Regions from separate parts of the Microbacterium sp. GW821-FHT01D02 genome, predicted to be linked through region 2. Evidence: riboswitches for the same ligand, from Rfam matches in the RefSeq annotation. Region 2 holds a riboswitch; the other holds the start of a gene.

Region 1 (15,288 bases), 1.1 Mb from region 2:
GCGACCTCTGCCGGATCACGGTCCGCGATCACGGACCGGGCCTGACGGCGGAGCAGGCGGCTGCGGCGACGGACCGGTTCTGGCGCAACACGGAGACCGGGGAGATCCCGGGGTCCGGGCTCGGGCTGGCGATCGCGAGCGACCTGCTCGCGACGGTCGGCGGCGAGGTGGTCGTGGCCTCCGCCGAGGGCGGCGGCCTCGAGGTCTCGCTGCTGCTGTGGGACAGGACGACGCCGTGAGCGCCGCCGTGCGGAGGGCCATGGCCGGTGTCGTCGCGCTCCTGCTGCTGAGCGGGCTGACCGCCTGCACCCCGCGCGCGAGCGAATGGACCACCGCGGAGTATGCGATCGCGGCGGGCGGATCGACCGGCGTCTACTACGACTACGGGAGCCACCTCGCCGCCGACCTCTCGGCGTCGCTCGACATCACGATGGTCGCGCAGGAGACGGCGGGATCGGTCGACAACCTGCTGCGGGTGAGCGCGGGGGACGCCCTGATCGGGTTCGCGCAGGGCGATGCGGCGGCGGATGCCGTGGCGGGGACCGGCGCCTTCGACGAGGCCCTGGAGGTGCGGGCGCTCGCTCGCCTCTACGACGAGTACGTGCAGGTCGTCGTGCGGGGGGACTCGGAGATCGACGACATCGGCGACCTGACCGGCCGGACCATCTCGCTCGGCGCGGAGAACTCGGGCGTGAACGTCATCGCCGGACGCGTGCTGGACGCGGCCGGGGTCGACATCGCCTCCATCCGCGATCCGCAGCTCGACCTCAGCGAGTCCATCGGCGCGATGGAGCGCGGTGAGATCGACGGCTTCTTCTGGGTCGGCGGATTGCCCACCCCGGGCATCGCGGAGCTCGCGGAGATGTCGTCGGTCCGACTGCTGCCGGTCGAGCAGGGCTGGGTCAACGAGGTGAACGAGCAGTACTCGCACGCCTATCGTCCGTCCGACATCCCGGCGGGCACCTACGGGCTCGAGGAGTCCGCGCCGACGATGGCGGTCCCGAACTACCTCGTCACCGCGGCCTCGACTCCCGACGCCGTCGTGCGCGACATCCTCGCCGGGCTGTTCGATGCCCGCCTGCGTATCGCCGGGGAGGTCCCCACGGCAGCGCTCCTCGACCGCCGCTCGGCGATCTTCACCGGCCCGGTGCCGCTGCATCCGGGGGCGATCGCTTACTACCGGGACCTGCGCGGCTGACGCCTCAAGAAATCCTCAAGAAGTCTGACAGCGGCGGCGACGCTCTGTCAGTGTGAGGTCGATCGCGCATGATCGGAGCCTGTTGCCCCGCTGTCGTTGGGGGTGAGGTGGCAGGACCATCCCGCGGCCCGTGGGGGCGGGCCGTGGGGTACCCGTGCAGAGCAGCATTGGTACCGCGATCAGGTGATTACGAACGTGTAAATCTCACCGAGGTCCCTGGAACACCAGGTACGACGTGGCTAGCTTGGAGAAATGATGACCTCTGATACACCCCTCGTCGTGGTCGAGAACGTCCAGAAGCACTACGGCGACTTCCAAGCCCTGGCCGACATCGACCTGACCGTCAACTCGGGCGAGGTCGTCGTCGTGATCGGCCCGTCCGGATCCGGCAAGTCGACGCTGTGCCGCACGATCAACCGGCTCGAGACGATCACCAGCGGCACGATCCGCATCGACGGCAAGGAGCTCCCGGCGGAGGGGAAGGGGCTCGCCCACCTGCGCGCGGACGTCGGCATGGTGTTCCAGTCCTTCAACCTGTTTGCCCACCTGACGATCCTCGAGAACGTGACGCTCGGCCCGATCAAGGTGCGGGGCCTCAAGAAGGCCGATGCCGAGAAGGAGGCGATGACCCTGCTCGAACGCGTCGGTGTGGCGCAGCAGGCGTCGAAGCTCCCGGCGCAGCTCTCCGGCGGGCAGCAGCAGCGCGTCGCGATCGCCCGTGCTCTCGCCATGCAGCCCAAGGTGATGCTCTTCGACGAGCCGACCAGCGCCCTGGACCCCGAGATGATCAACGAGGTCCTCGACGTCATGGTCGGTCTCGCGCAAGAGGGCATGACCATGATCGTCGTCACCCACGAGATGGGCTTCGCTCGGAAGGCCGCCGACCGGGTCGTCTTCATGGCCGACGGACGGATCGTGGAGGAGGCGACTCCGGAGGAGTTCTTCACGCACCCGAAGAGCGACCGAGCCAAGGACTTCCTCTCGAAGCTCCTCACCCACTGACGCACCGACCACACTGACGCACCCGACCACACAGACCCTGCACACACAGCACACGAAGGAGACGCACATGCGACGCACACGGACACTGGCAGGCATCGGAATCGCAGCGGTGGCACTGCTCGCGCTCACGGCCTGCAACAGCGGCACGCCGTCGAGCTCGGGAGCCCCGGAAGACGGCGGCGAGGGGGAGACCTCCAGCACGCCGTGGACCGTCCTCGAGGATGTCAGCATCGACGGGAGCCCGACGTTCGATCGGATCTCGTCCTCCGGCACGATCAAGGTCGGCGTGAAGGAAGACCAGCCCGGTCTCGGCTACCTCGACCCGGTCACCGGCGACCGCACCGGCTTCGACGTGGACATCGCCCGCTGGATGGCGGCCTCGCTCGGGGTCGACCCGGAGAAGATCGAGTTCCAGGCGATCGCCTCGGCGAACCGCGAGCAGGCGATCGTGAACGGCGACATCGACTACTACGTCGGCACCTACTCGATCACGGACAAGCGCAAGGAGCAGATCTCCTTCGCCGGCCCGTACTTCGTCACCGGGCAGGGCCTCCTCGTCGGCGCCGACAGCGACATCAAGAGCGTGGACGACCTGGACGCGTCGACGACGGTGTGCTCGGCGACCGGCTCCACGCCGATCCAGAACATCAAGGAGAACTACCCCGAGGTGAAGACCAAGGAGTACGACACCTACTCGAAGTGCGTCGAGGACCTCAAGAACGGGCAGGTCGATGCCGTCACCACCGACGAGGCGATCCTCATCGGCTACGCGGCACAGGACCCCGAGAAGCTGAAGGTCGTCGGAGAGCCGTTCAGCGAGGAGCGCTACGGCATCGGTCTCGCCAAGGGCGATGACGCGCTCGCCGAGTACTTCAACACGCAGCTGACCGACGGCGGAGACATCTGGCAGCAGATCTTCGACAACAACCTCGGCGCCTCCGGCGTCAAGGCGACGCAGCCCGAGGTCGACCCGATCGGTTGATCGGATGGGGCGGCCGACACCATCGGCCGCCCCATCCACCCGCGGGGTCACCGCCAGAACACGAATCGACAGGAGCACCAGTGGGCGTCATCACCGACCACCTCGACCTCTGGGGTCAAGCACTGTGGGGAACCATCCTGCTGTTCCTGGGCGGCGGGATCATCGCCCTGGTCCTCGGGCTGATCGTGGGGGCGGCGCGGGTGTCCCCGGTTCCGATCGCTCGCGCGGTCGGCGGCATCTATGTGAACTGGATCCGCAACACCCCGCTGACCCTCGTCATGTTCTTCTTCGCGTTCTGCCTCCCGATCCTGCTGGGGGAGCGGGTGAACCCCCTGCCTCTGGCAGTGGCCGCTCTCGGCATCTACACCGCGACCTACGTCGCCGAGGCGCTGCGGGCCGGCATCAACACGGTGCCGGTCGGCCAGGCCGAGGCTGCGCGAGCGATCGGCCTGAACTTCGGACAGGTCATGCGCTACGTCGTGCTGCCGCAGGCGACGCGCTCCGTCGTCCCGCCCATGATGAGCGTCCTCATCGCCCTCATGAAGAACACCACGGTGGCTGCGGGCTTCTCCGTCGCCAACCTCGGCACCATCCGGGCGGCACTGAGCGAGCAGGGTGAGAACGCTCTGGTCGTGCTGCTCTGGGTGATGGTCGTCTTCGTGGTGCTGGTGCTGCTGCTCGCCTGGGTGCAGCGCGTTCTCGAGAACAAGTGGAGGATCGCGCGATGAGTTCCGTCCTTTTCGACGTCCCCGGCCCCCGTGCCATCGTCCGCAACCGGCTCATCGGAGCCGTGACGGTCCTGGTCGTCCTCGCCGTGCTCGGCTGGGTCGTGTGGAGGCTGTTCGCCACCGGACAGTTCTCTGCCGAGAAGTGGAACATCTTCACGTTCTCCGCCGTCTGGGTCCGTTTCGGCGAAGGGCTGCTGGCCACGCTGGCCGCGTTCGCGGTCGCCGGCGTCGGGTCCATCGTCCTCGGCTTCGTCCTCGGCATCGGGCGCCTCTCGGAGCACGCCTGGGTGCGTGAGCCGGTCCGGTGGATCATCGAGGTGCTGCGAGCGGTGCCCGTGCTGATCCTCATGATGCTGCTGTACTACGGCCTTCCCGTGATCGGCGTGAAGATGCCGCCGTACTGGGCTGTCGTGATCGCGCTGATCGTCTACAACGGCTCGGTGCTGGCCGAGGTGCTGCGTGCCGGCATCGAATCGCTTCCTCGCGGACAGCAGGAAGCCGGCTACGCGATCGGACTCCGTAAGACCGGAGTGATGTACTTCATCCTGATCCCGCAGGCCGTGCGGGCCATGATGCCGGTGATCATCGCGCAGCTCGTCGTGGCGCTGAAGGACACCGCGCTCGGGTTCATCATCACGTACAAGGAGCTCCTCTACGTCATCAATCAGATCGGCAACCAGGCGCCCTACGGCTCCCCGCTGATCCCCGCCGCGATCATCGGCGGATCGATGTACGTGGCCGTGTGTCTCCTCCTCTCCTACATCGCCTACCGCCTGCAGCGTCGGGCCAAGCGCTCGCCGAAGGCAGGACCCGCGGTGCCGGACCCCCGTCAGCACGGCGGCGAGACGAACACCTCGCTGATCGTGCTGCAGAACGACGGCGGTGCCGGTGGTGGAGCACCGCGCTGATCCGCCAAAGGGACCCACGCGCCCCCGGTAGACTCGATTCTCGTGTCAGAGTCTCCTGAAATCACCCCGGAAGCGGTCGAAGCCGCTGTCGCCGACGCCCTCGCGGCGATCGCCGCAGCCACCGACACCGCCGAGCTGAAAGCGGCCCGTGCCGCCCATGTCGCCGACGGATCGCCGCTCGCGGTCCTGAACGCCTCGATGCGACAGGTCGCCCCCGAGAACAAGGCCGCGTTCGGCAAGCTCGTGGGTCAGGGACGCGGGCAGGTGACGCAGGCGCTCGCCGCCAAGGAGGCCGAGCTGGCCGCCGCGGAGGTCGCCGCGCGGCTCGAGGCCGAGCGGGTCGACATCACCGCCGTGCCCTCGCGCACGCGCGTCGGCGCCCGGCACCCGCTCACGCTCCTCCAGGACCAGGTCTGCGACATCTTCGTCGGCATGGGCTGGGAGATCGCGGAGGGACCGGAGCTCGAGCACGAGTGGTTCAACTTCGACGCCCTGAACTTCGACGTCGACCACCCCGCCCGCCAGGAGCAGGACACGTTCTACGTCGACCCGCCCTCGCGCCACCTGGTGATGCGCACGCACACGAGCCCCGTCCAGGTGCGCTCGATGCTCGACCGCGAGGTGCCGATCTACGTGCTGTGCCCCGGCCGTGTGTACCGCACCGACGAGTTCGACGCCACGCACCTGCCGGTGTTCACGCAGTTCGAGGGTCTCGTCATCGACAAGGGCATCACGATGGCGCACCTCAAGGGCACGCTCGACCACTTCGCGAAGCAGCTCTTCGGCCCTGAGGCCAAGACGCGCTTCCGCACCAACTACTTCCCCTTCACCGAGCCGTCCGCCGAGCTCGACCTGTGGCACCCGACCTTCAAGGGCGGCGCGCGCTGGATCGAGTGGGGCGGCTGCGGCATGGTCAACCCGAACGTGCTGCGCGCGGCCGGGATCGACCCGGAGGTGTACAGCGGCTTCGCGTTCGGCATGGGCATCGAGCGGGGCCTGATGTTCCGCAGCGACGTCCAGGACATGCGCGACATGGCCGAGGGCGATGTCCGATTCAGCGAGCAGTACGGGATGGTGGTGTGATGCGCGTCCCGCTTTCGTGGCTGCGTGAGTACGTCGATCTGGCAGCGGATGCCACGCCCGAGGACGTCCTCGGCGCGCTGGTGACCGTGGGCTTCGAAGAGGAGGACGTGCACCGCTTCGACATCACGGGTCCCGTGGTCGTCGGTCAGGTCGTCTCGCTCGAGCCCGAGCCGCAGTCCAACGGCAAGACCATCAACTGGTGCCAGGTCGATGTGGGCGAGGCGAACGGCGGTGTCCGCGGCATCGTCTGCGGTGCGCACAACTTCACCGTGGGGGACAAGGTCGTCGTGACCCTGCCCGGCGCGGTGCTGCCCGGTCCGTTCCCGATCGCCGCCCGCAAGACCTACGGTCACGTCTCCGACGGCATGATCGCGTCGGCGCGCGAGCTGGGCCTGGGCGATGAGCACAACGGCATCGTCGTGCTGTCCGACCTCGGCATCGACGCGCCCGTCGGCACCGACGCGATCGCCCTCCTGGGTCTCGACGACGTGGCGGTGGAGATCAACGTCACGCCCGACCGCGGCTACGCCTTCTCGCTGCGCGGCGTCGCCCGCGAGTACTCGCACGCGACCGGTGCGAGCTTCCGCGACCCCGCGGAGCGCGACTTCGCCGAGCTGCAGCCGGGCAGCGGGCACACGACCGTGGTCGACGACGTCGCCCCCGTGCGCGGCCGCGTCGGCGCGAGCGAGTTCGTCACGCGTGTCGTGCGCGGCGTCGACCCCTCGCGTCCCACCCCGCCGTGGATGATCGCGCGGCTCAGCCTCGCGGGCATGCGCTCGCTGGGCGTGCTGATCGACATCACCAACTACGTGATGCTCGAGCTCGGCCAGCCGCTGCACGGCTACGACCTCGACAAGCTCACCGGCGGGATCACCGTCCGCCGTGCGCACCCGGGCGAGAAGATGACGACGCTCGACGGCGTCGAGCGCGCGCTGCACGAGGAAGACCTCCTCATCACGGACGAGTCCGGTCCGATCGGCCTCGCCGGCGTCATGGGCGGCGGCACGACCGAGATGAGCGACACCACGCGGAACGTGCTCATCGAGGCCGCGAACTTCGACCCCATCACCATCGCCCGCTCGGCGCGACGGCACAAGCTGCCCAGTGAGGCCTCCAAGCGCTTCGAGCGCGGTGTCGACCCGCTCATCCCGTTCGTGGCGGCCCGCCGCGTGGCCGACCTCATGGTCGAGCTCGCCGGTGGCACGCTCACCGAAGAGGGCGGCGCGCTGTTCGCCGAGGTGTTCGTCGCCGACGTCGAGCTGCCCGCCGGCTTCGTGCAGGGGCTCATCGGCGTCGACTACACCGACGACGAGATCACCGGTGCGCTGACCACGATCGGCGCGGACGTCACCGCGGCGGAGGACGGCTCCGGGTGGACCGTGATCCCGCCCACCTGGCGTCCCGACCTCACGGACAAGTGGACGCTCGCCGAGGAGGTCGCCCGCATCCACGGGCTCGACCGCATCCCCGCAGTCCTGCCGACGCCGCCGTCCGGACGTGGTCTCACCGCGCACCAGCAGGGCCGTCGCCGCGTGGCCGATGCCCTGGCCGCCGCCGGTCTCGTCGAGACGCCGGCGTTCCCGTTCACCACCGAGGCGCAGAACGACCTGCACGGGTCGGCGTCGGGCGAGCACCTGCCGAGCATCCGTCTGGCGAACCCGCTCGACGGTCAGGCGCCCTTCCTGCGGCGCTCGCTCATCCCCGGACTGCTGCAGACCGCGCACCGCAACATCTCGCGCGGCCTCACGGACCTGGCGATCTTCGAGACCGGTGCCGTGTTCGTGCCCGAGCCGGGCGTCGAGTACGGCACGGAGGAGGTGCCGCCGCTGGGCGTGCGCCCCTCCGATGAGACGCTCGCCGCGCTGAACGCCTCGATCCCGCCGCAGCACCGCCACATCGCGGCTCTGCTCACGGGCCATGTCTCCCCGCGTCAGCCCGGCCGCCCGGCCGAGGCGGCAGGGCTCGTCGAGGCGTTGGACGCCGTTCGGGTGATCGCGGCAGCAGCGGGCGTCGACATCGACGTCGTGCAGGCCGAGCGCGCCGCCCTGCACCCGGGCCGCACCGGATCGCTCCTGGTCGCGGGGGAAGAGGTCGGCTACGTCGGCGAGCTGCACCCCGCCGTGGCGGAGGACGCCGATCTTCCCGGTCGCGCGACCGTGCTCGAGCTCGACCTCGATCGCATCCTGACCCTGGCGAGCGGACGCGTCGTCGCCGCATCGCTGTCGACGTTCCCGGCCGCGACGCAGGACGTCTCGCTCACGCTGCCGGCGGATGTCGCCGCAGCCGATGTGCAGGCGGCCCTCGCGGAGGGCGCCGGAGCACTGCTCGAATCGGTGCGTCTCGTGGACGACTACCGGGGCGAGGGTGTGCCGGAGGGGTCGAAGAGCCTGACCTTCGCGCTGCGCTTCCGCGCCGATGACCGCACGCTCACGGCGGCCGAGGCCACCGAGGCCAAGCTCGCCGGTGTCGAGGTCGCTGCGGAGCGGTTCGGGGCGGCGCTGCGCGACTGAGTCGGACGCGGACGAACCGTGTCGCACCTCGGATGATCCGGGGCGGTGCCGGAGTAGCGTGGCGGGATGAGCATCCTCCCCCAGAGCACCCCGGCCGCCGTCCCGGATGACGCGCGACCGCTGGGAGAGGGACCGTTCCTCGCGCCCGGTGCGCAGATCGACTGGCACTACCGGAAGCCGGGCTGGCAGCCGGGGGAGCCGTCCACGATCTCTCCCATGCGGGTGGTCCGCGACGACGAGCGCGGGCTCGTGGCGTGGCTCGCCCCCGGGACGCTGCAGGAGTCGCAGGGGGCGCCGGACGGACAGCGGGTGCGTTCGGTGCCGCTCGCTCGCCGCTGGCTCGAGGCGCGCACGCGCATCGTCGAGGAGTGGTGGGGCAACGGTGTGCTGCGCATCGCGCCGGCGGGCCTGCCGTGGTCGGTCTGGCTCTTCTGGAGCGACACCACCGGCCCGGTCTGGGAGTTCGCGGGGTGGTACGTGAACCTCGAGAACGCGCACCTGCGCACCGATCAGGAGACCTACTCGTCCGATCACATCCTCGACGTCGAGATCGACCCCGACGGCGGCATCCATCTGAAGGACGAGGACGAGCTCGCCGCTGCCATCGACCAGGGGCGGCTCAGCGCCGAACAGGCCGCGCAGGTCGAGCGGCACGCCGACGCCGCGATCGCCTCGTTCCGGGCCGGGGACTGGCCGTTCGACGACGAGTGGCGCGGGTGGCGGCCCGACCCGTCGTGGACGACTCCGGTGCTCGACGGCCTCGATCGACTCGGGCAGGACGTCGGTCTGCTCTGAGCGGAAGGACTTCCGTGCGGCTCCGGATGCTGGTGACATGGGACGCATGACGGACGTGTTGATCCTCGGCGGAACAGGCTGGCTCTCGGGGCGCATCGCGCGGCGCTGGCGGGATGCCGGCGCGGCGGTGACGTGCCTCGCCCGCGGGACGCGCCCCGCGCCGGACGGAGCGGTGCTCGTGCGCGGCGACCGGGAGGATCCGGACGTGTACGCCGAGCTCGCCCGCCGGGAGTGGGACCACGTCGTCGACATCTCCTCGCAGGCGACGCAGGTCGCCGCTGCGGTCGATGCCCTCGGCGACCGCGCCGCGCGGTGGACGTACGTCTCATCCCTGTCCGTGTACGCGGACGACGTGACCGTCGGTGCGGACGAGTCCGCGCCCCGGCATCCGGCCGCGCGTCCCGGTGACGCGTACGAGTACGGGGCGCAGAAGGTCGCGGCGGAGGATGCCGTGGCCACGCTCGGTGAGCGCGCCCTCCTCGTGCGCCCGGGGCTCATCGTGGGCGACGGAGACCCCAGCGACCGCTTCGGCTACTGGGGCGCGGCTTTCTCCCGAGCCGGTGACGGTCCGGTACTGCTGCCCCCGCTGGACGGTCGGAGCACGCAGGTCGTCGATGTCGACGACCTCGCCGCCTACGTCGTGCAGGCGACGCGCAGCGGGGCGGTCAACGCGATCGGCGACCGGCATCCCCTCGCCGACGTGCTGCAGACGGTCCGTGCTGCCTCCGGGCACACCGGCGACGGGGTGGTCGCCGAGGAGGAGTGGCTCGTCGACCACGGGGTCGAGTACTGGGCAGGTCCACGCTCGCTGCCGCTGTGGCTGCCCGCCGGGATGACCGGGTTCATGACCCGCTCGAACGACGCCTTCCGCGAGAGCGGGGGTCGACTCCGCCCCCTCGCCGAGACTGTCGAGCGCATCGTGGCGGACGAGCGGGAGCGCGGGGTCGACCGCGACCGTCGGGCCGGCCTCACGCGGGCGGAGGAGCTGGCCCTCCTGGCCGATCGGGAGACGCCCCAGGCCGATCGCTCGTCATTCCAGGCCCATCGCTAGACTCTGAGCAGTGACACGGGGTGCCGCGAACCGCGGCTGAGAACAGACCCGTCGAACCTGATCTAGTTCGTACTAGCGAAGGGATGTCGCATTGAGCGATCTTCTGCGTCCTGATTCCACCATCGACCTCGCCGGCTCGGCCGCGACGCTGCTGGGGGTGCTGCGACAGGCGCCTCCGCTGACGCACTGCATCACCAACGCCGTCGTGACCGGATTCACCGCCAACGTGCTGCTGGCCCTGGGAGCCGCCCCCGCCATGGTCGACATCGTCGGCGAGGCCGAGATGTTCGCCGGCGTCGCCTCCGGGCTGCTGGTCAACCTGGGCACCCCCACGCCCGAGCAGCGGACGGCGACCCTGGAGGCGGTCGCGGGTGCGACCGCATCCGGCACCCCCTGGGTGCTCGACCCGGTCGCCATCGGCGTGCTGCCGGTCCGCACGGCCCTGGCCCACCGGCTGGTCGAGCTGCGCCCGACCGCGATCCGCGGCAACGCGTCCGAGATCCTCGCCCTCGCCGGTCTCAGCGCCGGCGGCCGTGGAGTGGATGCCACCGACAGCACGGATGCCGCGGCCGATGCCGCCGGCGTTCTCGCGCGACGCGTCGGCGCCATCGTCGCCGTGTCCGGGCCGGTCGACCTCATCACCGACGGTGAGCGGGTCCTCCGCATCGCGAACGGGCATGAGCTGCTGACCCGCGTCACGGGCGGCGGCTGCGCACTCGGCGCCGTGATGGCCGCCTTCCTCGGGGCCGCCAGGGACACGGGGCACGATGCGCTCTCGACCGTCGCGGCCGCGAGCCTCGTGTACACGATCGCGGCCGAGCGAGCGGCGGAGGACTCCCGCGGACCGGGCAGCTTCGCCGTCGCCCTGCTGGATGCGCTCGCCGCGGTGACCGGGGACGACGTCCTCGCCGGCGCGCGTGTCGAGGAGGACGTGCGGTGATCGCCGACCTCTCGCTCTATCTCGTCACGGACGCCGCGCTCTGCGGAGAGCGCGGCGTCGTCGAGACCGTCCGCCGGGCCGTCGACGGCGGGGTGCGCATCGTGCAGCTGCGCGACAAGGCCGCGACCGACGCCGAGACCGTCGAGCAGCTGGTCGCCCTGTCGCAGGCGATCGACGGGCGGGCGCTGCTCGTCGTGAACGACCGCCTGGAGGCCGCACTGGTCGCCCGCGAGCGCGGTGCGCGCGTCGACGGGGTGCACCTCGGACAGGGCGACGAGTCCGTGCTCCGCGCCAGGGAGGCGCTCGGGCCGGACGCGCTGATCGGTCTGACCGCGAACACTCCGGCACACCTCGAGGCGGTCCGCGCGCTGCCCCACGGCACCGTCGACTATCTGGGCGTCGGGGTGATCCGTCCGACCGCCACGAAGCCGGACCACCCGGCGCCGCTCGGCGTGGACGGGTTCGCCGCCTTCGTCGCGAGCAGTCCCGTCCCGTGCGTGGCCATCGGCGGGGTCGGCATCGACGACACCGAGGCCCTGCACGCGGCCGGCGCGGCCGGACTCGCCGTGGTCTCGGCGCTGTGCGCGGTCGAGGATCCCTCGGCGGCAGCGGAGGCGTTCCGACGCCGTTGGCTCGCGGGGTCCGTGCCGCGCGTGCTCAGCATCGCCGGCAGCGACCCCTCGGGCGGCGCCGGCATCCAGGCCGACCTCAAGTCCATCGCGGCGAACGGGGGCTACGGCATGGCCGTGCTCACCGCGCTGACGGCGCAGAACACCCGCGGTGTGCGCGACGTGCACGTGCCCCCGACGGCCTTCCTCCGTGCGCAGCTCGATGCGGTGTCGGACGACATCGCCGTCGACGCCGTGAAGATCGGGATGCTGGCCGATGCGGAGGTGATCCGCACGGTGGGGGACTGGCTCGAAAAGGTCCGCCCGCCGATCGTGGTGCTGGACCCCGTGATGGTCGCCACGTCGGGCGACCGGCTGCTGGCGCCGGACGCGGAGCGGGCGCTGCGGGACCTGCTCGGGCGCGCGAACCTGATCACCCCGAACCTCGCCGAACTCGCGGTGCTCTCCGATCGCGAGATCGCCGACTGGGCCGACGCCCTCGCCGCCGCGGAGGAGCTCTCCGCCGAGATCGGCGCGGCCGTGCTCGTCAAGGGCGGCCACCTCCCGGGCGACGAGGCGCCGGACGCACTGGTCGACGCGCGTCGGGGACTGCGCCAGGAGTTCCCGGGGGCCCGCATCGCCACGGCGAACACGCACGGGACCGGCTGCTCGCTCTCGTCGGCGCTCGCGACCCTGCTCGCCCGGGGCGAGGAGCCGCGTGCCGCCGTGCGCGCCGCCCGCACCTGGCTCCGCGAATCGATCCGTGCGGGGGCCGGACTCCGCGTGGGGCAGGGCAACGGCCCGATCAGCCACTTCGCCGGGCTCTGGGAGCGCGGGGGAGCGGCTGCCCGACCCGAGGCCGCCGACATCGCGGCGGAGTGGTGGGAGGGCATCGCCGGCATCCGGGCGGGGATCGACGATCTGCCGTTCATCCGGGGCCTCGCCGACGGCTCGCTGGAGCGGGAGCCGTTCCTGTCGTACCTGGCGCAGGACGCGCTGTACCTCCGCGAATACGCCCGCGTCCTCGCGGAGGCCGCGCGCCTCGCCCCGACATCCGACGAGCAGGCCTTCTGGGCCGAGTCCGCACACGGCTCGATCGTCGGGGAGCTCGAACTGCACGCGTCGTGGTTGACGCCGGCGCAGGGCGTCAGCGCGGCGACCTTCGCGACGGAGCCGGGACTGGCGACCACCGCCTACCTCGACCATCTGCGCTCGGTCGCCTTCGGCGGTGACTACGCGGAGATCGTCGCCGCCGTCCTCCCGTGCTTCTGGCTCTACACCGACCTCGGGCGACGCCTGCACGCGGGGGAGTTCGGGGAGGATGCCCGCGATCCGCGGCATCCGTACGCCTCGTGGCTCGCGACCTACGCCGATCCGTCCTTCGAGGAGGCGACCCGGACCGCGATCGCCCACGCCACGGAAGCCGCGAGCCGAGCGGATGCCGAGACGCGCGCACGGATGCACCGCGCGTTCGCGGTGTCCAGCGCGCACGAGCTGGCGTTCTTCGCGGCACCGCTGGAGTCGCGCGACCGCGGATGACGCGTCGGATTTGCGGTGGCTGCCGAGGCCGCGCTACTGTCGCGACATGCCTTCGGCCGCCACCGCTTCTTCGACGCTCGCTCCGAGCGTCATCGCTGTGCGCCGACGCCGCGGCCGCCGACTGTAGGCGACCCCGCCCTCCTGCCTGTGCACGCACGGCGGTCGAGTGCCGGTGTCGCCGCCTCCGGCCCCGTCCCCGGTCCCGATTTCCTCGTGGGCCCGACCGTTAAGGTAGAAGCATGACGTATTCCGTCGCCGTCTCCGGCGCATCCGGCTACGCAGGCGGCGAGATCCTCCGCCTCCTGGCCGATCACCCCGACATCGAGATCCGCACCGTGACGGCGCACTCGAACGCCGGACAGCCTCTCGTCGACCATCAGCCGCACCTCCGCTCGCTGGCGCACCTCACCCTGCAGGACACGACGCCCGAGATCCTCTCCGGCCACGACATCGTGTTCCTCGCCCTCCCGCACGGCCAGTCGGGGCAGTACACCGACGCTCTCGGCGACGCTCCGCTGGTGATCGACGCGGGGGCCGATCACCGGCTCACCTCGGCGTCGGCCTGGGACGCGTTCTACGGCGGAACCTTCCACGAGGCGTGGACCTACGGCGTCCCCGAGCTCCTGGTCGACGGGGTCAAGCAGCGCGAGCACCTGCGCGGGGCGACGCGCATCGCGGCCCCGGGCTGCAACGCGTCGACGGTGAGCCTCAGTCTCGCTCCCGGTGTCGCCGCCGGCGTGATCGACCCGTCCGACATCGTCTCGGTGCTGGCGGTCGGCCCCTCGGGCGCGGGAAAGAGCCTCAAGACGAACCTCCTCGGCAGCGAGATCCTCGGTACCGCGAACCCCTACGCGGTCGGCGGCACGCATCGGCACATCCCCGAGATCCGCCAGGCGCTCGCCGCGGCCTCCGGGGCCGACGCCGACGGGATCCGCATCTCCTTCACGCCGGTGCTGGTCCCGATGTCGCGGGGCATCCTCGCCACCTCGACCGCGCCGATCGTCGAGGGCGTGACGGACGCGCAGATCCGCGACGCCTGGCAGAGCGCATACGGCGAGGAGACCTTCGTCCAGCTGCTGCCGGAGGGACGCTTCCCGCGCACCGCCGACGTGCTCGGCGCCAACACCGCGCTGATCGGTCTCGCGATCGATCGCGCCGCGAACCGCGTGACCGTCGTCGCCGCGGTCGACAACCTCGTCAAGGGCACCGCCGGCGCTGCCGTCCAATCCATGAACATCGCGCTGGGTCTTCCCGAGTCCCGCGCCCTCTCAGTCAACGGAGTCGCACCATGATCGTCGAGGCAACGCAATGAGCGTCACCGCCCCCGCAGGATTCGAGGCGGCCGGCGTGGCCGTGGGGCTCAAGTCCACCGGCAAGCCCGATGTCGCCGTCGTCGTCAACCGCGGACCGCGCAAGGTCGGAGCGGCCGTCTTCACGAGCAACCGCGCCAAGGCGAACCCGATCATCTGGTCGCAGCAGGCCGTCGCCGACCGTGTGGTCGAGGCCGTCGTGCTCAACTCCGGTGGAGCGAACTGCTTCACCGGGTCCTTCGGGTTCCAGACCACGCACCAGACGGCCGAGAAGGCGGCCGAGCTCCTCGGCGTCAGCGCCGGCGACGTGCTGATCTGCTCCACGGGCCTCATCGGCACCGGCGACGAGACCTTCCGCGCTCGGGTGCTCGCCGGCACCGAGCAGGCGATCGCCGAGCTCAGCGCCGACGGCGGGGAGCTCGCCGCACAGGCCATCATGACCACCGACACGGTCGCGAAGACCGCCGTGATCAGCCGCGACGGCTGGACGATCGGCGGCATGGCGAAGGGCGCCGGCATGCTGGCGCCCGGCCTCGCCACGATGCTCGTGGTCATCACGACCGATGCCGTCCTCGAGCCGCTCCAGGCCGACGAGGTGCTGCGCCGGGCGACGGGGAAGACCTTCGACCGGCTC
Region 2 (15,288 bases):
CGGTCTCGTCCTGCGTGTCCTCGGCGGGGGCGTCCTCGGCGGGGGCTGCGTCGGCGGGGGTCTCCTCGACAGAAGGCTCGTCGGCGGAGGTCACGTCTGCGGATCCCTGCTCCGTGGGCTCGCCTTCAGCGTCCTCGGCCGGTGCTTCCTCAGCAGTCGCGACCTCAGCAGTCGCGTCTTTAGCAGTCGTGTCTCCAGCAGGCGCTTCCGGAGCGGCGACGGAGGCGGCGAGGTCGTCCGCGACATCCTCACCCTCCGGAGCGGCAGCGGCTTCGGCCGCCCATGCGGCCGCCGCGGCCACGGGAATCGCGACCACGGAGTCGACAGGCCCGACCGGGGCATCCGTCACGTCGTCGGAGGGGCCGTCGACCTCGGCGGTCACGGGGGCAGCGGTCGCGGGGGCAGCGAGCTGCGGGGCCGCGTCCTCGATGCGCGTGCTCAGTCGGCCGCCGCGCATCAGGTCGATGAAGACGTCTTCGAGCGTCGGACCGCGCTGCACGAGCGTGCTCAGGGCGATCCCGGCGTCGGCGGCGACGGCACCGACCGTGCCGGCGTCTCCGCCGCGGACGGTGAGGCCGGAGCGCAGCACCTCGATGTCGAACCCGGCAGCCGACAGCGCGGCCGTGAGTGCGCCGCGATCCGCGGCATCCACGATCACGGAGCCGCCCTTCGGGTCGGCGAGGGTCTCGATGCCGCTGGCCAGCACGAGCTGGCCCTTGGACAGGACGAGCACGTTGTCGGCGACCTGCTCGACCTCGCTGAGGACGTGCGAGGACACGAGGACGGTACGGCCCTCGTCGGCGAGGCGGCGCATCAGGAGCCGCATCCAGCGGATCCCCTCCGGGTCGAGTCCGTTGGCCGGTTCGTCGAAGACGAGGGCACCGGGGTCGCCGAGGAGGGCGTGCGCGACGCTCAGCCGCTGACGCATACCGAGGGAGAAGCCGCCGATCCGCGAGTCGCCCTCTCCGTCGAGTCCGACCAGGGAGAGGACCTCGCCGACGCGAGCCAGCGGGATGCCGTTCGCCTTCGCGGCGATGGTCAGCTGTCGTTCGGCGGTGCGGCGGGGACGGTAGACGGTCTCTTCGAGGACCGAGCCGATCGTGCGCAGCGGCTGGCGGAGCTCGGCGAAGGCCGTGCCGCCGATCGTGGCGGTTCCGGACGTGGCACGCAGCTGACCGAGCAGGATGCGCAGCGTGGTGGTCTTGCCGGCTCCGTTCGGCCCGAGGAATGCGGTGACGGCACCGGGCTCGACGCGCGCGGAGAAGTCCGAGACGGCGGTCACCTCATTGAAGCGCTTCGTCACGTGCGTGAACTCGAGCACCTGTCCTTCAGGCATCCGTGACCTCTCGTCGCATTGAACAGTTCCTCCCTATCCTGCCGGAAAACCCTGTCGGATCCCGCATTTCGCGCGGAATACCGCCGCTGGCGACGGGGTAGCCTGGCACGCGTGACCGATTCTCGCGCTGCATCCCGCGTCCTCGTCCGCACCGAAGGAGCGCTCGGGCGGCTCACGCTCAATCGCCCCGAGGCGATCAACGCCCTCGACGTCGAGATGATCGGCCTCCTGACCGAGGCCCTGCACGCCTGGCGCGACGACACCGACGTGCAGATCGTGCTCATCGACGGCGCGGGGGAGCGCGGCATGTGCGCCGGCGGCGACGTCCGTGCCCTGCACGCGCAGATCGTCGCCGGACAGGCCGAGCAGACGGCGGAGTTCTTCCGCGCCGAGTACGCACTGAACGCGATGATCGCGGAGTACCCGAAGCCGGTCGTCTCCTTCGCCGACGGCATCACGATGGGCGGCGGCATCGGCCTCGCCGGCCACGCCGCGATCCGCATCGTGACGGAGCGCTCGAAGCTCGCGATGCCCGAGACCCGCATCGGCTTCACCCCCGACGTCGGCGGCACCTGGCTGCTCGGCCGCGCTCCGGGACGCTTCGGCGAGTACTTCGGCCTGACCGGGGCGACCATGAGCGGAGCGGATGCCGTGTACCTGGGCTTCGCCGACCACTTCGTGCCGTCCGACCGTCTCGACGCACTCAGCGAGGCGCTCGCCTTCCGCGCGGACCCGACCGGGCCCAGCGAGATCGTGCTGCTGTTCGACGAGACGCCCGAGCCCACGCAGCTCCCGGAATCGCGCGAGTGGATCGACGACGCCTTCTCGGCGCCGACCGTGACCGAGATCATCGAGCGTCTCCAGGCGCGGGGGACGACGGAAGCCGCCGCGACCGCCGACCTCCTGGAGGGGCTCGCCCCCACCGGTCTCACGGTCACGCTCGACGCCGTGCGCGAGGCGCGCGAGCTGCCGGGGCTGCGCGCCGCGCTGGAGGGCGAGTACCGCCGAGTGCTGTGGTTCGTGAACGAGCACCCCGACCTCGTCGAGGGGATCAGGGCGCAGCTGGTGGATAAGGACCGGAACCCGAAGTGGGACCCGCCGACGCTCGCCGAGCTCACCCCTGACGCCGGTGCTCCTGCGCGCGACTACGTGCCGCAGCATCCGCTCTTCTGACGTTCCCCTCGGACGGCTCGTGCCCCCGCGGGCGGACTCGCCCGCGGAGAGTGGGGTGCGCCGGGCCTACTCCTCGCCGTCGGCCATGACGGAGGGGTCGGAGCGCGTCTGCCAGATGGTGCGGAGCACGTCGATGACGTCGTCGGGATCGGCATCGGCGGACGCCGCCTCCTCGACCAGGTCGCGGATGCGCCGGATGACCGAAGCAGGGAGCACTCCGGCCGACTCCGCGACCCGTGTGCCGGCGGCCGTCCGCGAGACCACGAGTCCCTCACCCTCGAGCATCTTGTACGCCCGCGCGACGGTGCCGGGAGCCACGCCCAGATCGCTCGCCGTCTGGCGGACGGTCGGCAGTCGTTCGCCCGCGCCCAGCTGCCCCGACACGATGAGGCCGCGCAGCTGGCGGTAGATGTCGAGCGCCGGATTCGCCTCGGCTGCCGGTGCGAGCTTCGGCGTCGGACTCATCGTGCCGCCCCCGAGTCGGCGGTGGCCTCGACGGGCTCCGCGGACCCGGCGCCGTACGTGAAGGGGCGCAGCTGCGCGGTCACCAGGAGCAGCAGCGCGAAGGCCGCGATCTCGAGCACCGGTGCCAGCCAGCCGCCAACCGCGGCGATCTCCCCGTAGCGCCAGAACGCCTCGTACGAGTCGTCGCCGCCGTCGCCCATGACGGTGAGCCCGCTGACCGAACCGGCCTCCGCGATGAAGCGCCAGGCGCCCGCGAGGGCGAGGAGGGCCGAGGCGGTCACGATCCGGGCGATCCCGGTCGCGAGGTCTCGGCGCTCGCGCTGCTCGGCGACGACCGTCTCGGGGCGCAGGAACGCGCGCGCGGAACTGGCCTGGAGCGCGCCGACGGCGAGGCCCACGAGGGCGACGATGCAGAGCAGGACGGGGATGCCGTACGCCCAGCCGTAGAACCAGGGACGGATCGGATCGATCGCCTCGTTGGGGACGCCGATCTCGAGGTACACGTAGGGGCCGTCGCCGATGTTCGACGAGGCGAGGCCGGCGGCCACGGTGGTCGCCGTGAGGGCGAGCAGCGCGATGGCGGCTCCCGCAGACCCGACGCGGGAGCTGAAACTCCGCCACGTCCGACGGACGGCGGGCAGGACGGGGCGCTCCGGCGGTGTGCTCCCGCGACCCACGACGAACATCAGCAGGACCGCCAGGCCGACGGCTGCCGTGAAGAGCGGCGTCGCGTAGCGCCACCAGGAGACGACGTTGTAGAGGTCGAGGAAGTACCCCATGACCACGTTCTCGACCGTGAAGGCCAGGATCACGGCGATGGCGGTGATGCCGAGCACGCGGTGCTCCGGCGTGTAGCGGGAGACGACCCCGGCGGCCGCCGAGGGGGCGAGCCGGACGCGACCCCGGCGTCGCGCGGGTTCGCGGGACAGAAGCGTGATGCCGCCGACGATGATCGCCGCGAGCACCAGGGAGACCACGGGCAGCGTGAGGGCGGCGCCGAGCAACGGGCCCGGGTCGATCAGGGAGGCAGGGTGCAGAGTCATGCGGTGTCCGTTCTGTTTGTACCGCATGTCTATCACAAGTTGTGTCAAGTCGTAAATACAAGAGAGGGCAGCCGCGAGCGTCGTCCCGTTGTTCGCCCGTGTGCAGAAAGCGCTGGTCGCAGCGGGAACCGGTTCGCTCTCAGCGAAGGTCCTCCCTGAGGGGGATACGAATGTCGGCGGTTCGTGGCACTCTGTCTTGTGGCCGATTGTCGGTCGGCATCCGTCAGCCGAGAAATCCGCCGTTCCATCCTTCCTAGAAAGTCCGCCTGTGCTGGGAAAAATCCTCGTCCGCTATCTGTCTCGATATCGATGGCTGCTGCTCGCCGTGCTGGTCTTCCAGCTCGCCAGCGTCGCCGGTACTCTCTATCTCCCGAGCCTCAACGCCGACATCATCAACAACGGCATCGCGCGCGGTGACACCGGCTACATCTGGGGCACCGGCCTGTTCATGCTGGCGGTGTCGCTGGGGCAGATCATCGCCTCGGTCACCGCGACCTACTTCGCTGCGCGCGCCGCGATGGGCGCAGGCCGCGACATCCGCGCCGATGTGTTCGGCAAGGTCAGCGGCTTCTCCGAGCGTGAGGTGTCGCAATTCGGCGCCGGCTCGCTCATCACCCGCAACACCAACGACGTGCAGCAGGTGCAGATGCTCGCGATGATGGGCGCCACCATGCTCGTCACCGCGCCGCTGCTCGCCATCGGCGGCATCATCTTCGCCGTGCGAACCGAGGTGACCCTCAGCTGGCTGATCGCGGTGTCGGTGCCGCTGCTGCTGATCCTCGCCGCACTCGTGATCGGGCGCATGGTGCCGCTGTTCCGCAGCTACCAGGGCAAGCTCGACAACGTGAACCGCATCATGCGCGAGCAGCTCACCGGCGTCCGCGTCGTGCGCGCTTTCGTGCGCGAGCGCATCGAGGAGGAGCGCTTCCGCGGCGCCAACACCGACATCATGGTCGTCGGTCGCAAGGTCGGCTCGCTGTTCGTGCTGCTGTTCCCGCTGTTCATGCTCATCCTCAACGTCACGGTCGTCTCCGTGATCTGGTTCGGCGGCATCGAGGTCAACAACGGCTCGGTGCAGGTCGGCACGCTCTTCGCCTTCATGCAGTACATCGGCCAGATCATGGGCGGCGTCATCATGGCGAGCTTCATGGCGATGATGATCCCGCGCGCCGCGGTCTCGGCCGAGCGCATCGGCGAGGTGCTCGACTCCGAGTCCACCCTGGTGCGGCCCGAGAACGGCGTCACCGAGTTCCCGGTCCCCGGATCCGTGGCGCTCGACGACGTCGAGTTCACCTACCCCGGAGCCGACTCCCCGGTGCTCACCGGCATCAGCTTCGGCGCACAGCCGGGTGAGACGGTCGCGATCGTCGGATCCACCGGATCGGGCAAGACCACGCTCATCTCGCTCATCCCGCGCCTCTTCGACGTCTCCGGCGGCTCCGTGCACGTCGGCGGCACCGATGTGCGCGAGGCCGACGTCGAGTCGCTGTGGGACAGCATCGGCCTCGTGCCGCAGCGCCCGTTCCTCTTCACCGGCACCGTCGCGTCGAACCTGCGCTACGGCCGTGAAGACGCCACCGACGAGGAGCTCTGGCACGCGCTCGACATCGCGCAGGGTCGCGACTTCGTCGAGGAGATGCCGGACGGCCTCGACTCCCGCATCGCCCAGGGCGGCACGAACGTGTCCGGCGGTCAGCGCCAGCGTCTCGCCATCGCCCGTGCGATCGTGCACCAGCCGAAGATCCTCGTCTTCGACGACTCGTTCTCGGCCCTCGACCTGACGACGGACGCCCGTCTGCGCCAGGCACTGTGGCGGGAGCTGCCGCACGTGACGAAGATCGTGGTCGCGCAGCGCATCTCGACCATCACGGATGCCGACCGCATCGTCGTCCTCGACGGCGGCACGATGGTCGGCGTCGGCACGCACGAGGAGTTGCTCGAGACGAGCGACACCTACCGCGAGATCGTCGAATCGCAGCTGGGGGTGGACGCATGAGCGAGCAGAGCAACGAACAGGGCAAGATCAAGCGTGGCCGTGGCCGTGGCAAGGCAGGAGCAGCAGTGGCCGAGGTCGAGCTGACCGCCGAGGAGAAGTACGAGGCCGAGCTCGCGGAGCAGGCCCGTCAGAACTCCGGCGACTGGGACAGCGTGGCACCGGGCAAGGCCGACAACTTCGGTCCGAGCTTCGCGCGCATGATCGGACTGCTGAAGCCGTCGGCCCTCTGGTTCGTCTTCGTGTCGATCCTCGGCGCCATCGGCGTGGTCCTCACGGTCGCGGCGCCCAAGGTGCTCGCCGAGGCGACGAACCTCGTCTACAAGGGGTTCATCTCGATCCAGCTCGGTCAGTCGACCGACGGCCTCCCCGGCTTCCCGGCCGGCACGCCGCAGGACACCGTCATCGAGGCGCTGCGCGCGCGTGGCCAGGACGACTACGCGAACCAGGTCGGCGCGCTCGGCGACTTCACCGTCGGCCAGGGCGTCGACTTCGACGCGCTGCGGCTGGTCATCGCCGCGGTCCTCGGGATCTACGTGGCGGCGGCGTTCCTCACGTGGATCCAGGGCTACGTCATCAACGTGATCATGGTGCGCACCATGTGGCGACTGCGCGAATCGGTCGAGGCGAAGATCAACCGCCTGCCGCTCGCGTACTTCGACAAGGTGCAGCGCGGTGAGCTGATCTCACGCGTCACGAACGACATCGACAACATCACGCAGACGATGCAGCAGTCGCTCTCCGGTGCACTAACCTCGGTGCTCACCGTGATCGGCGTGCTCGTGATGATGTTCTCGATCTCCTGGCAGCTCGCGCTCGTCGCCCTCGTCACCCTGCCGCTGATGGGCATCATCTTCGGCGTGATCGGACCCCGCTCGCAGAAGGCGTTCGGCACGCAGTGGCGCAAGGTCGGCCGACTGAACGCCCGCGTCGAGGAGGCGTTCTCCGGCCACGCGCTGGTGAAGGTCTTCGGACGTGAGAAGGACGCGCTGGACAAGTTCCAGGCCGAGAACGAGGAGCTGTTCCAGGCGAGCTTCAAGGCGCAGTTCCTGTCCGGCATCATCATGCCCGCCATGATGTTCGTCGGAAACCTCAGCTACGTGGGCATCGCGGTGCTCGGTGGTCTGATGGTCGCGAACGGCCAGCTCCGTCTCGGTGACGTGCAGGCGTTCATCCAGTACTCGCAGCAGTTCACGCAGCCGCTGTCCGAGCTGGGTGGCATGGCCGCCGTCGTGCAGTCCGGCACGGCATCCGCCGAGCGGGTGTTCCAGCTGCTCGACGCGGATGAGCAGGAGGCCGACGACGCCGATGCTCCCGAGCTCGTGGAGGGCAAGGGCGTCATCGAGTTCGAGAACGTCGCGTTCTCGTACACGCCGGATCGTCCGCTCATCCGGGACCTGTCGTTCCGGGTGGAGCCGGGTCAGACGGTCGCGATCGTCGGTCCGACCGGCGCGGGCAAGACGACGCTGGTCAACCTGATCATGCGTTTCTACGAGCTCAGCGGCGGACGGATCATGCTCGACGGTCAGGACATCGCCGAGGTGACCCGCGACGAGCTGCGATCCCGCACCGGCATGGTGCTCCAGGACCCGTGGCTGTTCGCCGGCAGCATCCGCGAGAACATCCGCTACGGTCGCTCCACCGCGACCGATGAAGAGGTTCTCGCCGCCGCCAAGGCGACCTACGTCGACCGCTTCGTGCACGCCCTCCCCGAGGGTTACGACACGGTGCTCGACGAGGATGCCGCGAACGTGTCGGCGGGTGAGCGTCAGCTCATCACCATCGCCCGGGCGTTCGTCGCGCAGCCGTCGATCCTCATCCTCGATGAGGCCACGTCGGCGGTCGACACCCGCACCGAGCTGCTGCTGCAGCACGCGATGGCCGCGCTCCGCGAGGGACGCACGTCGTTCGTGATCGCGCACCGCCTGTCGACCATCCGCGACGCTGACCTCATCCTCGTGATGGAGCACGGCGACATCGTGGAGAAGGGCACGCACGACGACCTCATCGCCGCGCAGGGCGCCTACTGGCGGCTGTACCAGTCGCAGTTCGAGCAGGCGGCGACCGACATCGACGCCGAGGACGCGCTCACCGGTTCCACGCCCGTGGTCGTGACCGGCGAGGCGGGCGCGGGCGAGAGCGCGCTGTCCGAGTCGGCAGCCGCGGTGGCCGGAGCCTCGGTCGGGGCGAACGTCCCGGCTGCCGAGACCGCCGCCGCTCAGTCGCTGCTCGAGGACGGAGCGGACGGCTCCGGCCCCCGCGCCTGATCAGCGAGACGCCGACGCCCCACTCCGGTCATCCGGGGTGGGGCGTCGTGCTGCGGCGGCAGTGCTGCTGCGGCGGCGGTAGTGCCACGCGTCGGGGTAGTGCCACGCGTCGGTGGTAGTGCCACGCGTCGGTGGCAGCGCCAGGCGTCGGTGAAGCGGTCAGGGCTTCTCGGTCGTGATGCCGAGGAGCTCCAGCGGGTGGGTCAGCCGCCACCACGGGCTCGGGTCGGCCACGTCTTCCGCCAGGACCAGCGGCGTCGAGGTCGTGTTGATCGGGCCGACCGTGGTCAGCGTGCCGACCGTGCCGTCCTGGTCGCGCTCGTCCCCGAGATCGAAGGCGACGGTCGACGTGGGGAGAGCGCCGTTCCACAGGACCACGTCGGCGTCGGCGTCGGCGACGACGTCGACCTTCTCGCCCCACAGCGTGGTGACCCGGCCGACGACCGTGCCCTGGGGGACGGCCGGTGCCTGCGCCTCCAGCTCCGCCTCGGCCTGAGCGAACAGGGAACGGGTGAGGGCCAGGCGCGCCTTGTCGTCCGCCTGGTTCAGCGCGGCGGCGTACAGCTTCACCGTCGTGTCGCCGATCGTGACGTCCTTCGCGGTGAGGAGGTTCCAGCCGACGAGCGTGCCGGTCTTGATGCCGACGACGCCCGGGTCGGCGAGCATGCCGTTGGTGTTCACGACGGTGCCCGCGCCGGGAAGGTCGACTGATTTCGTGCCGACGATCTCCGCGAACACGGGGTTCTGCATCGCCTTTTCGCCGAGGGCGATCAGGGCGGCGGGCGTGGCGACGTTGCGCTCGTCGAAGCCGGACGGCGTCACCACCGTGATGCCGCTGAGGCCGCGCTCGCGCAGCCAGACCTCGGCGGCGCGTGCGAACTCCTCGTCGGAGCCCCAGATCTCGGAGGCCAGGCGGTCGATGTAGTTGTTCGCCGAGCCCAGAAGGGTGCCCTGCAGCATCTGGTACTCGGTCAGCACGCCGTCGACGGGGACGTCGAGGGCGGACTGGTCGCTGCGCCGGTAGTCCCAGTACTTGACGCTGTCCCAGTAGGTGAAGGAGAACTCGCGTCCCTGCTCGCCGGGCGCGAGGGGCATCCGGTCGAGCACCATCAGGGCGCTGACGACCTTGGTGATGCTCGCGATGCTCACCGGAGCGGTGCCGGATGCGCTGGTGCTCATGCCCGCGATGCCGACCGCTCCGCTGCCTGAGGTGGGCCACGTGACGGCGGCCGCGGGCGCGGCGACGGGCTCGAACGCGACGGACTCCACGGTCGGAGGGACCTCGTGCAGCGGCCAGAGCAGCGTCGTGCCGGCGTATGCGGCGACGAGGCCGACGAGGGTGGCCAGCGGCACCAGGATCCCCGGACGGAGGATCGCCGGTCGCAGCTGTGCGCCGCGCAGGAGGCCGCCGCCCTTCTCGACCTCGGCCGTCTCGTCGAGGGTCGCGAGCGGGGAGTGCGCGGCGACCTCCGCGGCATCGACCCAGGTCAGCGCGGTCGCGGTGGTCTCCTCATCCGCCCACTGCGGGGCGGTCGCATCCGCCAGCGCATCCGCATCCTCGGGAGAGGGCTCCCGGGTGCGGCGCCCCGAGGGGACGAACGGCGGCTTGGTCAGCGGAGGCGTGGAGTCGGTCGGGACCGCCGGCTCGGGCGTGAGGCCCGGTTCGGGGGAGAGGACGGGCTCGGGCGAGAGGACGGGCTCGGAGCCGGCCCCCTTGTCCCCGGTGAACAGGGCATCGAGCACGGCCGCGTCGACGGGGATCGCGGGAGCGACGGAGGCATCGGGCGGCAGCGCGTCGCCCGCGAACAGCCGATCGGCCGCGAACGAGGTGCTGCTGTGAGCGGGGTCCGCGGCATCCGGTGCGACCGGGAGGCTCTCGTCGGGGCCGGAGGGGACACCGGCCGGAGAGCTGTCGTCGCTGACGACGCCCGTCGCCTCGTCGGCGGGATCTGTTGCGGTCACTCGCTTACGGTACCGAATCCCTGGAGCGTTCCGCGGCGCGGAGCCCCCGGGGGCGCGGGGTGTCGCCAGCGGGTAGGATCGTCAGCACAACCACGGGAGTCCGGCGAGCCGGGCTGAGAGGGAGCGAATCGCGCTTCGACCGTCGAACCTGATCTGGGTCATGCCAGCGCAGGGAGGAGTTCAGATGAGCACGTCCACATCCACGTCCGCATCCGCGAAGACGCAGGCACCTGCCCCGGCCAGGAGCTTCCTACGCTGGCGCATCGTCGACATCGTCGTCGCCAGCGTCATCGGCGTCGCCGCCGGCCTGATCTTCCTCGCCTGGAACGTCGGCTACCTCGGGCCGAAGGCGCTGCTGGAGCCGCTGCTCCCCGGCGTCCAGGGTCTCCTCGACGGTCCGTGGCTCTTCGCCGGCGTGCTCGGCGGGCTCATCATCCGCAAGGCCGGCGCGGCGATCTACGTCGAGCTGCTCGCGGCCGTCGTCTCCGCGCTCATCGGCAACCAGTGGGGTGGGTTCCTCACGCTCGAGGCCGGCCTCGTGCAGGGCCTCGGCGCCGAACTGATCTTCCTGCTCTTCTTCTACCGTCGCTGGTCGCTGCCCGTGGCGATCCTCGCGGGCGCGGGCGCCGCCCTCGCCGGCGGGATCAACAACCTCGTGCTCTGGTACGCCGGCTCCGGTCCCGCCTTCACGACCATCTACCTGATCAGCACGGTCATCTCCGGAGCCGTCATCGCCGGAGCCCTGTCCTGGGTGCTGGCGCGAGGCATCGCCGCGACCGGAGCCCTCGACCGGTTCGGCTCCGGGCGCGAGGCGCGCGTCCGCGTCTGATGGCGGCGGACGGGGCCGTTCCCGCCGCCGTCGAGGCACGCGGCTGGGGGTGGAGGCACGCGAGTCGTCTCGCCTGGGCGCTGCGCGACGTCTCCTTCCGCATCGAGCCGGGGGAGCGCGTGCTGGTGCTCGGCGCGTCCGGTGCCGGCAAGTCCACCCTGCTGCACGGCCTCGCGGGCGTGCTCGGCGGCGAGGAGGAGGGCGAGAGCACCGGCGACCTGCTCGTCGACGGTGCTCCCGCCGTCGCGACCCGCGGCCGTGCCGGGCTCGTGCTGCAGGACCCCGACTCGCAGGTCATCCTGGCGCGTGCAGGGGATGACGTGGCGTTCGGCTGCGAGAACCTCGGCGTGCCCCGGGAGGAGATCTGGCCGCGCGTGGAGTCGGCGTTGGAGGCGGTCGGGCTCGATGTGCCGCTCGACCACCCGACCAAGGCGCTGTCCGGCGGCCAGAAGCAGCGGCTGGCGCTCGCCGGGATGCTGGCGATGCGTCCGGGACTCGTCCTGCTCGACGAGCCGACCGCGAACCTCGATCCCGCCGGGGTGATCGAGGTCCGCGACGCGGTGGAGCGGATGCTGCAGGCGCGGCCGGCGACGCTCATCGTCGTGGAGCACCGACTCGAGGTCTGGCTGCCGCTCATCACCCGTGTGATCGTGATCGGGGCAGGAGGAGTGATCGCCGACGGAGCGCCCGCAGAGGTCCTCGGTGCGCAGGGGGCGCGACTCGCCGCGGACGGTGTCTGGGTGCCCGGGCATGCGCCGGCCACGCCCCCTCCTCCGCGGTCGGCCCCCGGGGACGCCCTGCTCTCGGCGCGCGGCCTGGCCGTCGCCCGCGTCAAGGGACGTCCGGTCGCCACCGGCATCGACCTCGACGTGCACGCCGGGCAGGTGCTCGCGATCACGGGGCCGAACGGAGCGGGCAAGTCCACGCTCGGGCTGACCCTCGCCGGCCTCCTCCCGCCCGCCGGCGGAGCGCTGACGGCATCCGCTCGGCTGGCGGACGGCGCCGACGCGTCGCCGATCCGCTGGGCGTCGAAAGACCTGCTGACGCGCATCGGCATGGTCTTCCAGGAGCCCGAGCACCAGCTGCTCGCCAAGACCGTCCGCGACGAGCTGGCCGTCGGCCCGCGCGCGCTCGGCATGACCGAGGAGGAGATCGCCGTCCGCAGCGACGAGCTTCTCGCACGACTGCGCCTCGACCACCTCGCCGCCGCCAACCCGTACACGCTCTCCGGGGGTGAGAAGCGCCGGCTCACGGTCGCCGCCGCGATCGCGACCAGGCCGCGCGTGCTGGTGCTGGACGAGCCCACGTTCGGGCAGGACGCCCGCACCTGGGCCGAGCTCGTCGCGATGCTCGCGGCCCTCCGCGACGAGGGGTCCGCGATCGTGACCATCACCCACGACATCGACGTCGCGCGGGCGCTGCGGGCCGAGCGGTTCGAACTCGGGGGTGCGGCATGACCGTGCTCGACACACGTGCGCGCACCGGTGCCATCGCCGCGATCAATCCGGTGGCCAAGCTCGGCGTGAGCGCCCTGATCGCGGTGCCGCTGATCCTGACGCTGGATCCGGTGTCGGCGTCCGTGGCGCTGCTGCTGGAGTTCGTGCTGTTCCTGTTCGCCGGCATCGGCTGGCGCGAGTTCTGGGTGCGGACCTGGCCGGTCTGGCTCGCCGCACCGCTCACCGGACTGACCATCGCGCTCTACGGCGAGACGAGCGGGGTCGTGTACGTCGACTGGTTCGTGCTGCGCATCAGCGAGGGGTCGCTTGCTCTCGCGCTCGCCACCATGCTGCGCGTGCTCGCGATCGCGCTGCCCTCGGTGGTGTTGTTCATCACGGTGGATCCGACCGACCTGGCCGACGGGCTGGGGCAGGTCCTGCGGCTGCCGGCGAGGTTCGTGCTCGGCGCCCTCGCGGGGCTGCGCATGGTGGGGCTCTTCCTCGACGACTGGCGTGCGCTGGAGCTCGCGCGGCGTGCCAGGGGCGTGGCCGATCGCGGACGCATCCGGCGCTTCCTCGGCATGGCCTTCGCGCTGCTCGTGCTCTCCATCCGCCGCGGCGCGAAGCTCGCCACCGCCATGGAGGCGCGGGGCTTCGGTGCCCCCGGGCGTCGCACCTGGGCACGCGAGTCGCGGTTCGGCGCGGCCGAGTGGACGCTGCTGGCCGTCGGCGCGGCGATCTCCGGCATCGCGATCGCCGCAGCCGTGGCCACCGGGGCGTGGAACTTCATCCTCGGGCCGAGCGCCTGACCGCCGTCCCTGTCGGATCGGTCAGGGGCCGGCGAGGGGCTCCGTCCGGAAGTAGAGATCCCGGTGCAGGGCGCACCGCTCGTTGAACGGGGCCGCGCATCGCGGGCACGCCGTCACCGCGAAGTACTCGGCGATCGTGAGCTCGTGCCCGCACGCACCGCACAGGATCGCCGCGGTGTCGTGCTGCTCTGGTGCCCACTGCTCCGCCGGATGTCCCGCCGCCTCCTCGTGACAGCGGTGGCAGGGGTAGTAGTCGCCGCAGCAGGCGAAGCGGATCGCGATGATGTCGGTCGGGCCGCGGTAGTGCACGCACCGGGTCATGTCGTCGACGACGGCGCCGAGCACGGCGGGGCGGTCGAGGGGCGGCGGGGTCATGCTCACGTCTCGTTCCAGAGTCGGCGGTAGTACTCCAGGCGCTGACGGTCGGGCTCGATCCCGTAGGCCGCGATGAGCGTGTCCTCCCAGCCGGGCCCGAAGTTCCACTCGGTGCTCATCGATGCGACGGCGATGTCCGCCCAGCGGTCGGCCGTGCCGAGGGCGGCGAGATCGACGAAGGCGACGGGCCGGCCGGCGGCGTCCAGCAGGGTGTTCGGCATGCAGGCGTCCCCGTGGCACACCACCAGCCGGTCGATCGGCGGCGCCGGGATCAGGTCATCCGGAACGACGATGCCGCGCGCCGCCGCGCCCGCGATCCGCCCGTCCGTGCTCCACTCCCAGGGGCAGTCGGCGACGGGCAGGGCGTCGTGCAGGGCGCGGAGCCCTTCGCCGACCGCGCGCACGGCCTTCTCCGCCTCGTCGGCCCAGCGCGGACCCACGGCACTACTCGCATCGATCGCGACGGTGACGAGCCATTCATGCGCGTCATCCTGCCCCTGCTCGATCACCTCGGGGACCGCGATCCAGGCGCGCGCCCACCGCAGGCGCTCCGCCTCGTCGCGCATGTTCGCCTCGTCGTCCAGCGGACCCCACTTGATGTAGCGGCTGTCGTCGGTGCGGAACGTCAGACCGCCGAGGCCGTTGCGCCAGACCGGGGTCAGCGTGGCACCGCGGGCGAGGGTGAGGACGCGCGGCGGGACCTCGACGGATGCGGAGGGGATGCTCACGTCTCCATCCTGCCCGACGGGCGCGGAGCCATCGAGAGCGGATCGTCGAGACGGTGTCGTAGGCTCGCTCTCGACGCGGTCCCCGGTCGTCGGCAGCATCCGATCGGTGCGTCGGGACCGACCGCATCAGAGGTTCGTGGTGGAACCAGGAACCACGTAGGCTGAAACTCAGTCGCACGACGACGTTCGAAGGAGAACATCAGATGCAGATCAGCGGACAGGGTGCCCTCATCACAGGCGGAGCCTCGGGGCTCGGCCTGGCGACCGCGCGCCGACTCGTCGCCGCGGGCGCGCACGTCACGATCATCGACCTCGCCTCGTCGAAGGGGGCGGAGCTCGCGGACGAGCTCGGCGGCCTCTTCGTCGCCGCCGACGTCACCAGCGCCGACGAGGTGCGTGCGGCGGTCGCAGCCGCGCAGTCCGCGGCCCCGCTGCGCGTCGTCGTGAACTGCGCCGGCATCGCGCCGCCGGCCAAGGTGCTCGACCGCGAGGGCAACCCCGCGGTGCTCGCCGACTTCGAGCGCGTGGTCCGCATCAACCTCGTCGGCACGTTCAACGTCATCTCGCAGGCCTCCGCCGTGATCGCCCAGAACGAGCTGCACGACGAGGAGCGCGGCGTCATCGTCAACACCGCGAGCGTCGCGGCGTTCGACGGGCAGATCGGCCAGCCCGCGTACTCGGCTTCCAAGGGCGGCGTCCACGCCATGACGCTCCCCGTGGCGCGCGAGCTCGCACGCCACGGCATCCGCGTCTGCACGATCGCCCCCGGCATCATGGAGACCCCGATGCTGATGGGGCTCCCGCAGGCCGCGCAGGACTCGCTCGGCCAGCAGGTCCCCTTCCCGTCGCGCCTCGGCCGTCCCGACGAGTAC

The links. Region 2 has a riboswitch for thiamine pyrophosphate ahead of AC07VM_RS05465 (ECF transporter S component). Riboswitches for the same ligand answer to the same signal wherever they lie in the genome.
Region 1: linked by a shared signal. The riboswitch ahead of thiM (hydroxyethylthiazole kinase) and the one ahead of AC07VM_RS05465 (ECF transporter S component) in region 2 are both predicted to bind thiamine pyrophosphate.

What each region holds. Positions count from the first base shown of each region.
Region 1 covers NZ_JBWKXB010000001.1:12,456-27,743, reverse strand. Annotated here, with positions in the region: gene AC07VM_RS00130 (sensor histidine kinase) at 1-239, shown strand, start outside; gene AC07VM_RS00125 (TAXI family TRAP transporter solute-binding subunit) at 236-1,198, shown strand; gene AC07VM_RS00120 (amino acid ABC transporter ATP-binding protein) at 1,451-2,200, shown strand; gene AC07VM_RS00115 (glutamate ABC transporter substrate-binding protein) at 2,268-3,182, shown strand; gene AC07VM_RS00110 (amino acid ABC transporter permease) at 3,263-3,910, shown strand; gene AC07VM_RS00105 (amino acid ABC transporter permease) at 3,907-4,818, shown strand; gene pheS (phenylalanine--tRNA ligase subunit alpha) at 4,861-5,901, shown strand; gene pheT (phenylalanine--tRNA ligase subunit beta) at 5,901-8,411, shown strand; gene AC07VM_RS00090 (DUF402 domain-containing protein) at 8,478-9,206, shown strand; gene AC07VM_RS00085 (NAD-dependent epimerase/dehydratase family protein) at 9,253-10,257, shown strand; TPP riboswitch at 10,264-10,358, shown strand; gene thiM (hydroxyethylthiazole kinase) at 10,349-11,197, shown strand; gene AC07VM_RS00075 (bifunctional hydroxymethylpyrimidine kinase/phosphomethylpyrimidine kinase) at 11,194-13,344, shown strand; gene argC (N-acetyl-gamma-glutamyl-phosphate reductase) at 13,584-14,636, shown strand; gene argJ (bifunctional glutamate N-acetyltransferase/amino-acid acetyltransferase ArgJ) at 14,653-15,288, shown strand, end outside.
Region 2 covers NZ_JBWKXB010000001.1:1,104,371-1,119,658, reverse strand. Annotated here, with positions in the region: gene AC07VM_RS05500 (ATP-binding cassette domain-containing protein) at 1-1,336, opposite strand, end outside; gene AC07VM_RS05495 (enoyl-CoA hydratase/isomerase family protein) at 1,448-2,509, shown strand; gene AC07VM_RS05490 (GntR family transcriptional regulator) at 2,576-2,974, opposite strand; gene AC07VM_RS05485 (hypothetical protein) at 2,971-4,017, opposite strand; gene AC07VM_RS05480 (ABC transporter ATP-binding protein) at 4,286-6,013, shown strand; gene AC07VM_RS05475 (ABC transporter ATP-binding protein) at 6,010-8,277, shown strand; gene AC07VM_RS05470 (D-alanyl-D-alanine carboxypeptidase family protein) at 8,437-10,239, opposite strand; TPP riboswitch at 10,322-10,433, shown strand; gene AC07VM_RS05465 (ECF transporter S component) at 10,424-11,068, shown strand; gene AC07VM_RS05460 (ABC transporter ATP-binding protein) at 11,068-12,525, shown strand; gene AC07VM_RS05455 (energy-coupling factor transporter transmembrane component T family protein) at 12,522-13,313, shown strand; gene AC07VM_RS05450 (CHY zinc finger protein) at 13,335-13,688, opposite strand; gene AC07VM_RS05445 (phosphotransferase) at 13,691-14,416, opposite strand; gene AC07VM_RS05440 (SDR family NAD(P)-dependent oxidoreductase) at 14,620-15,288, shown strand, end outside.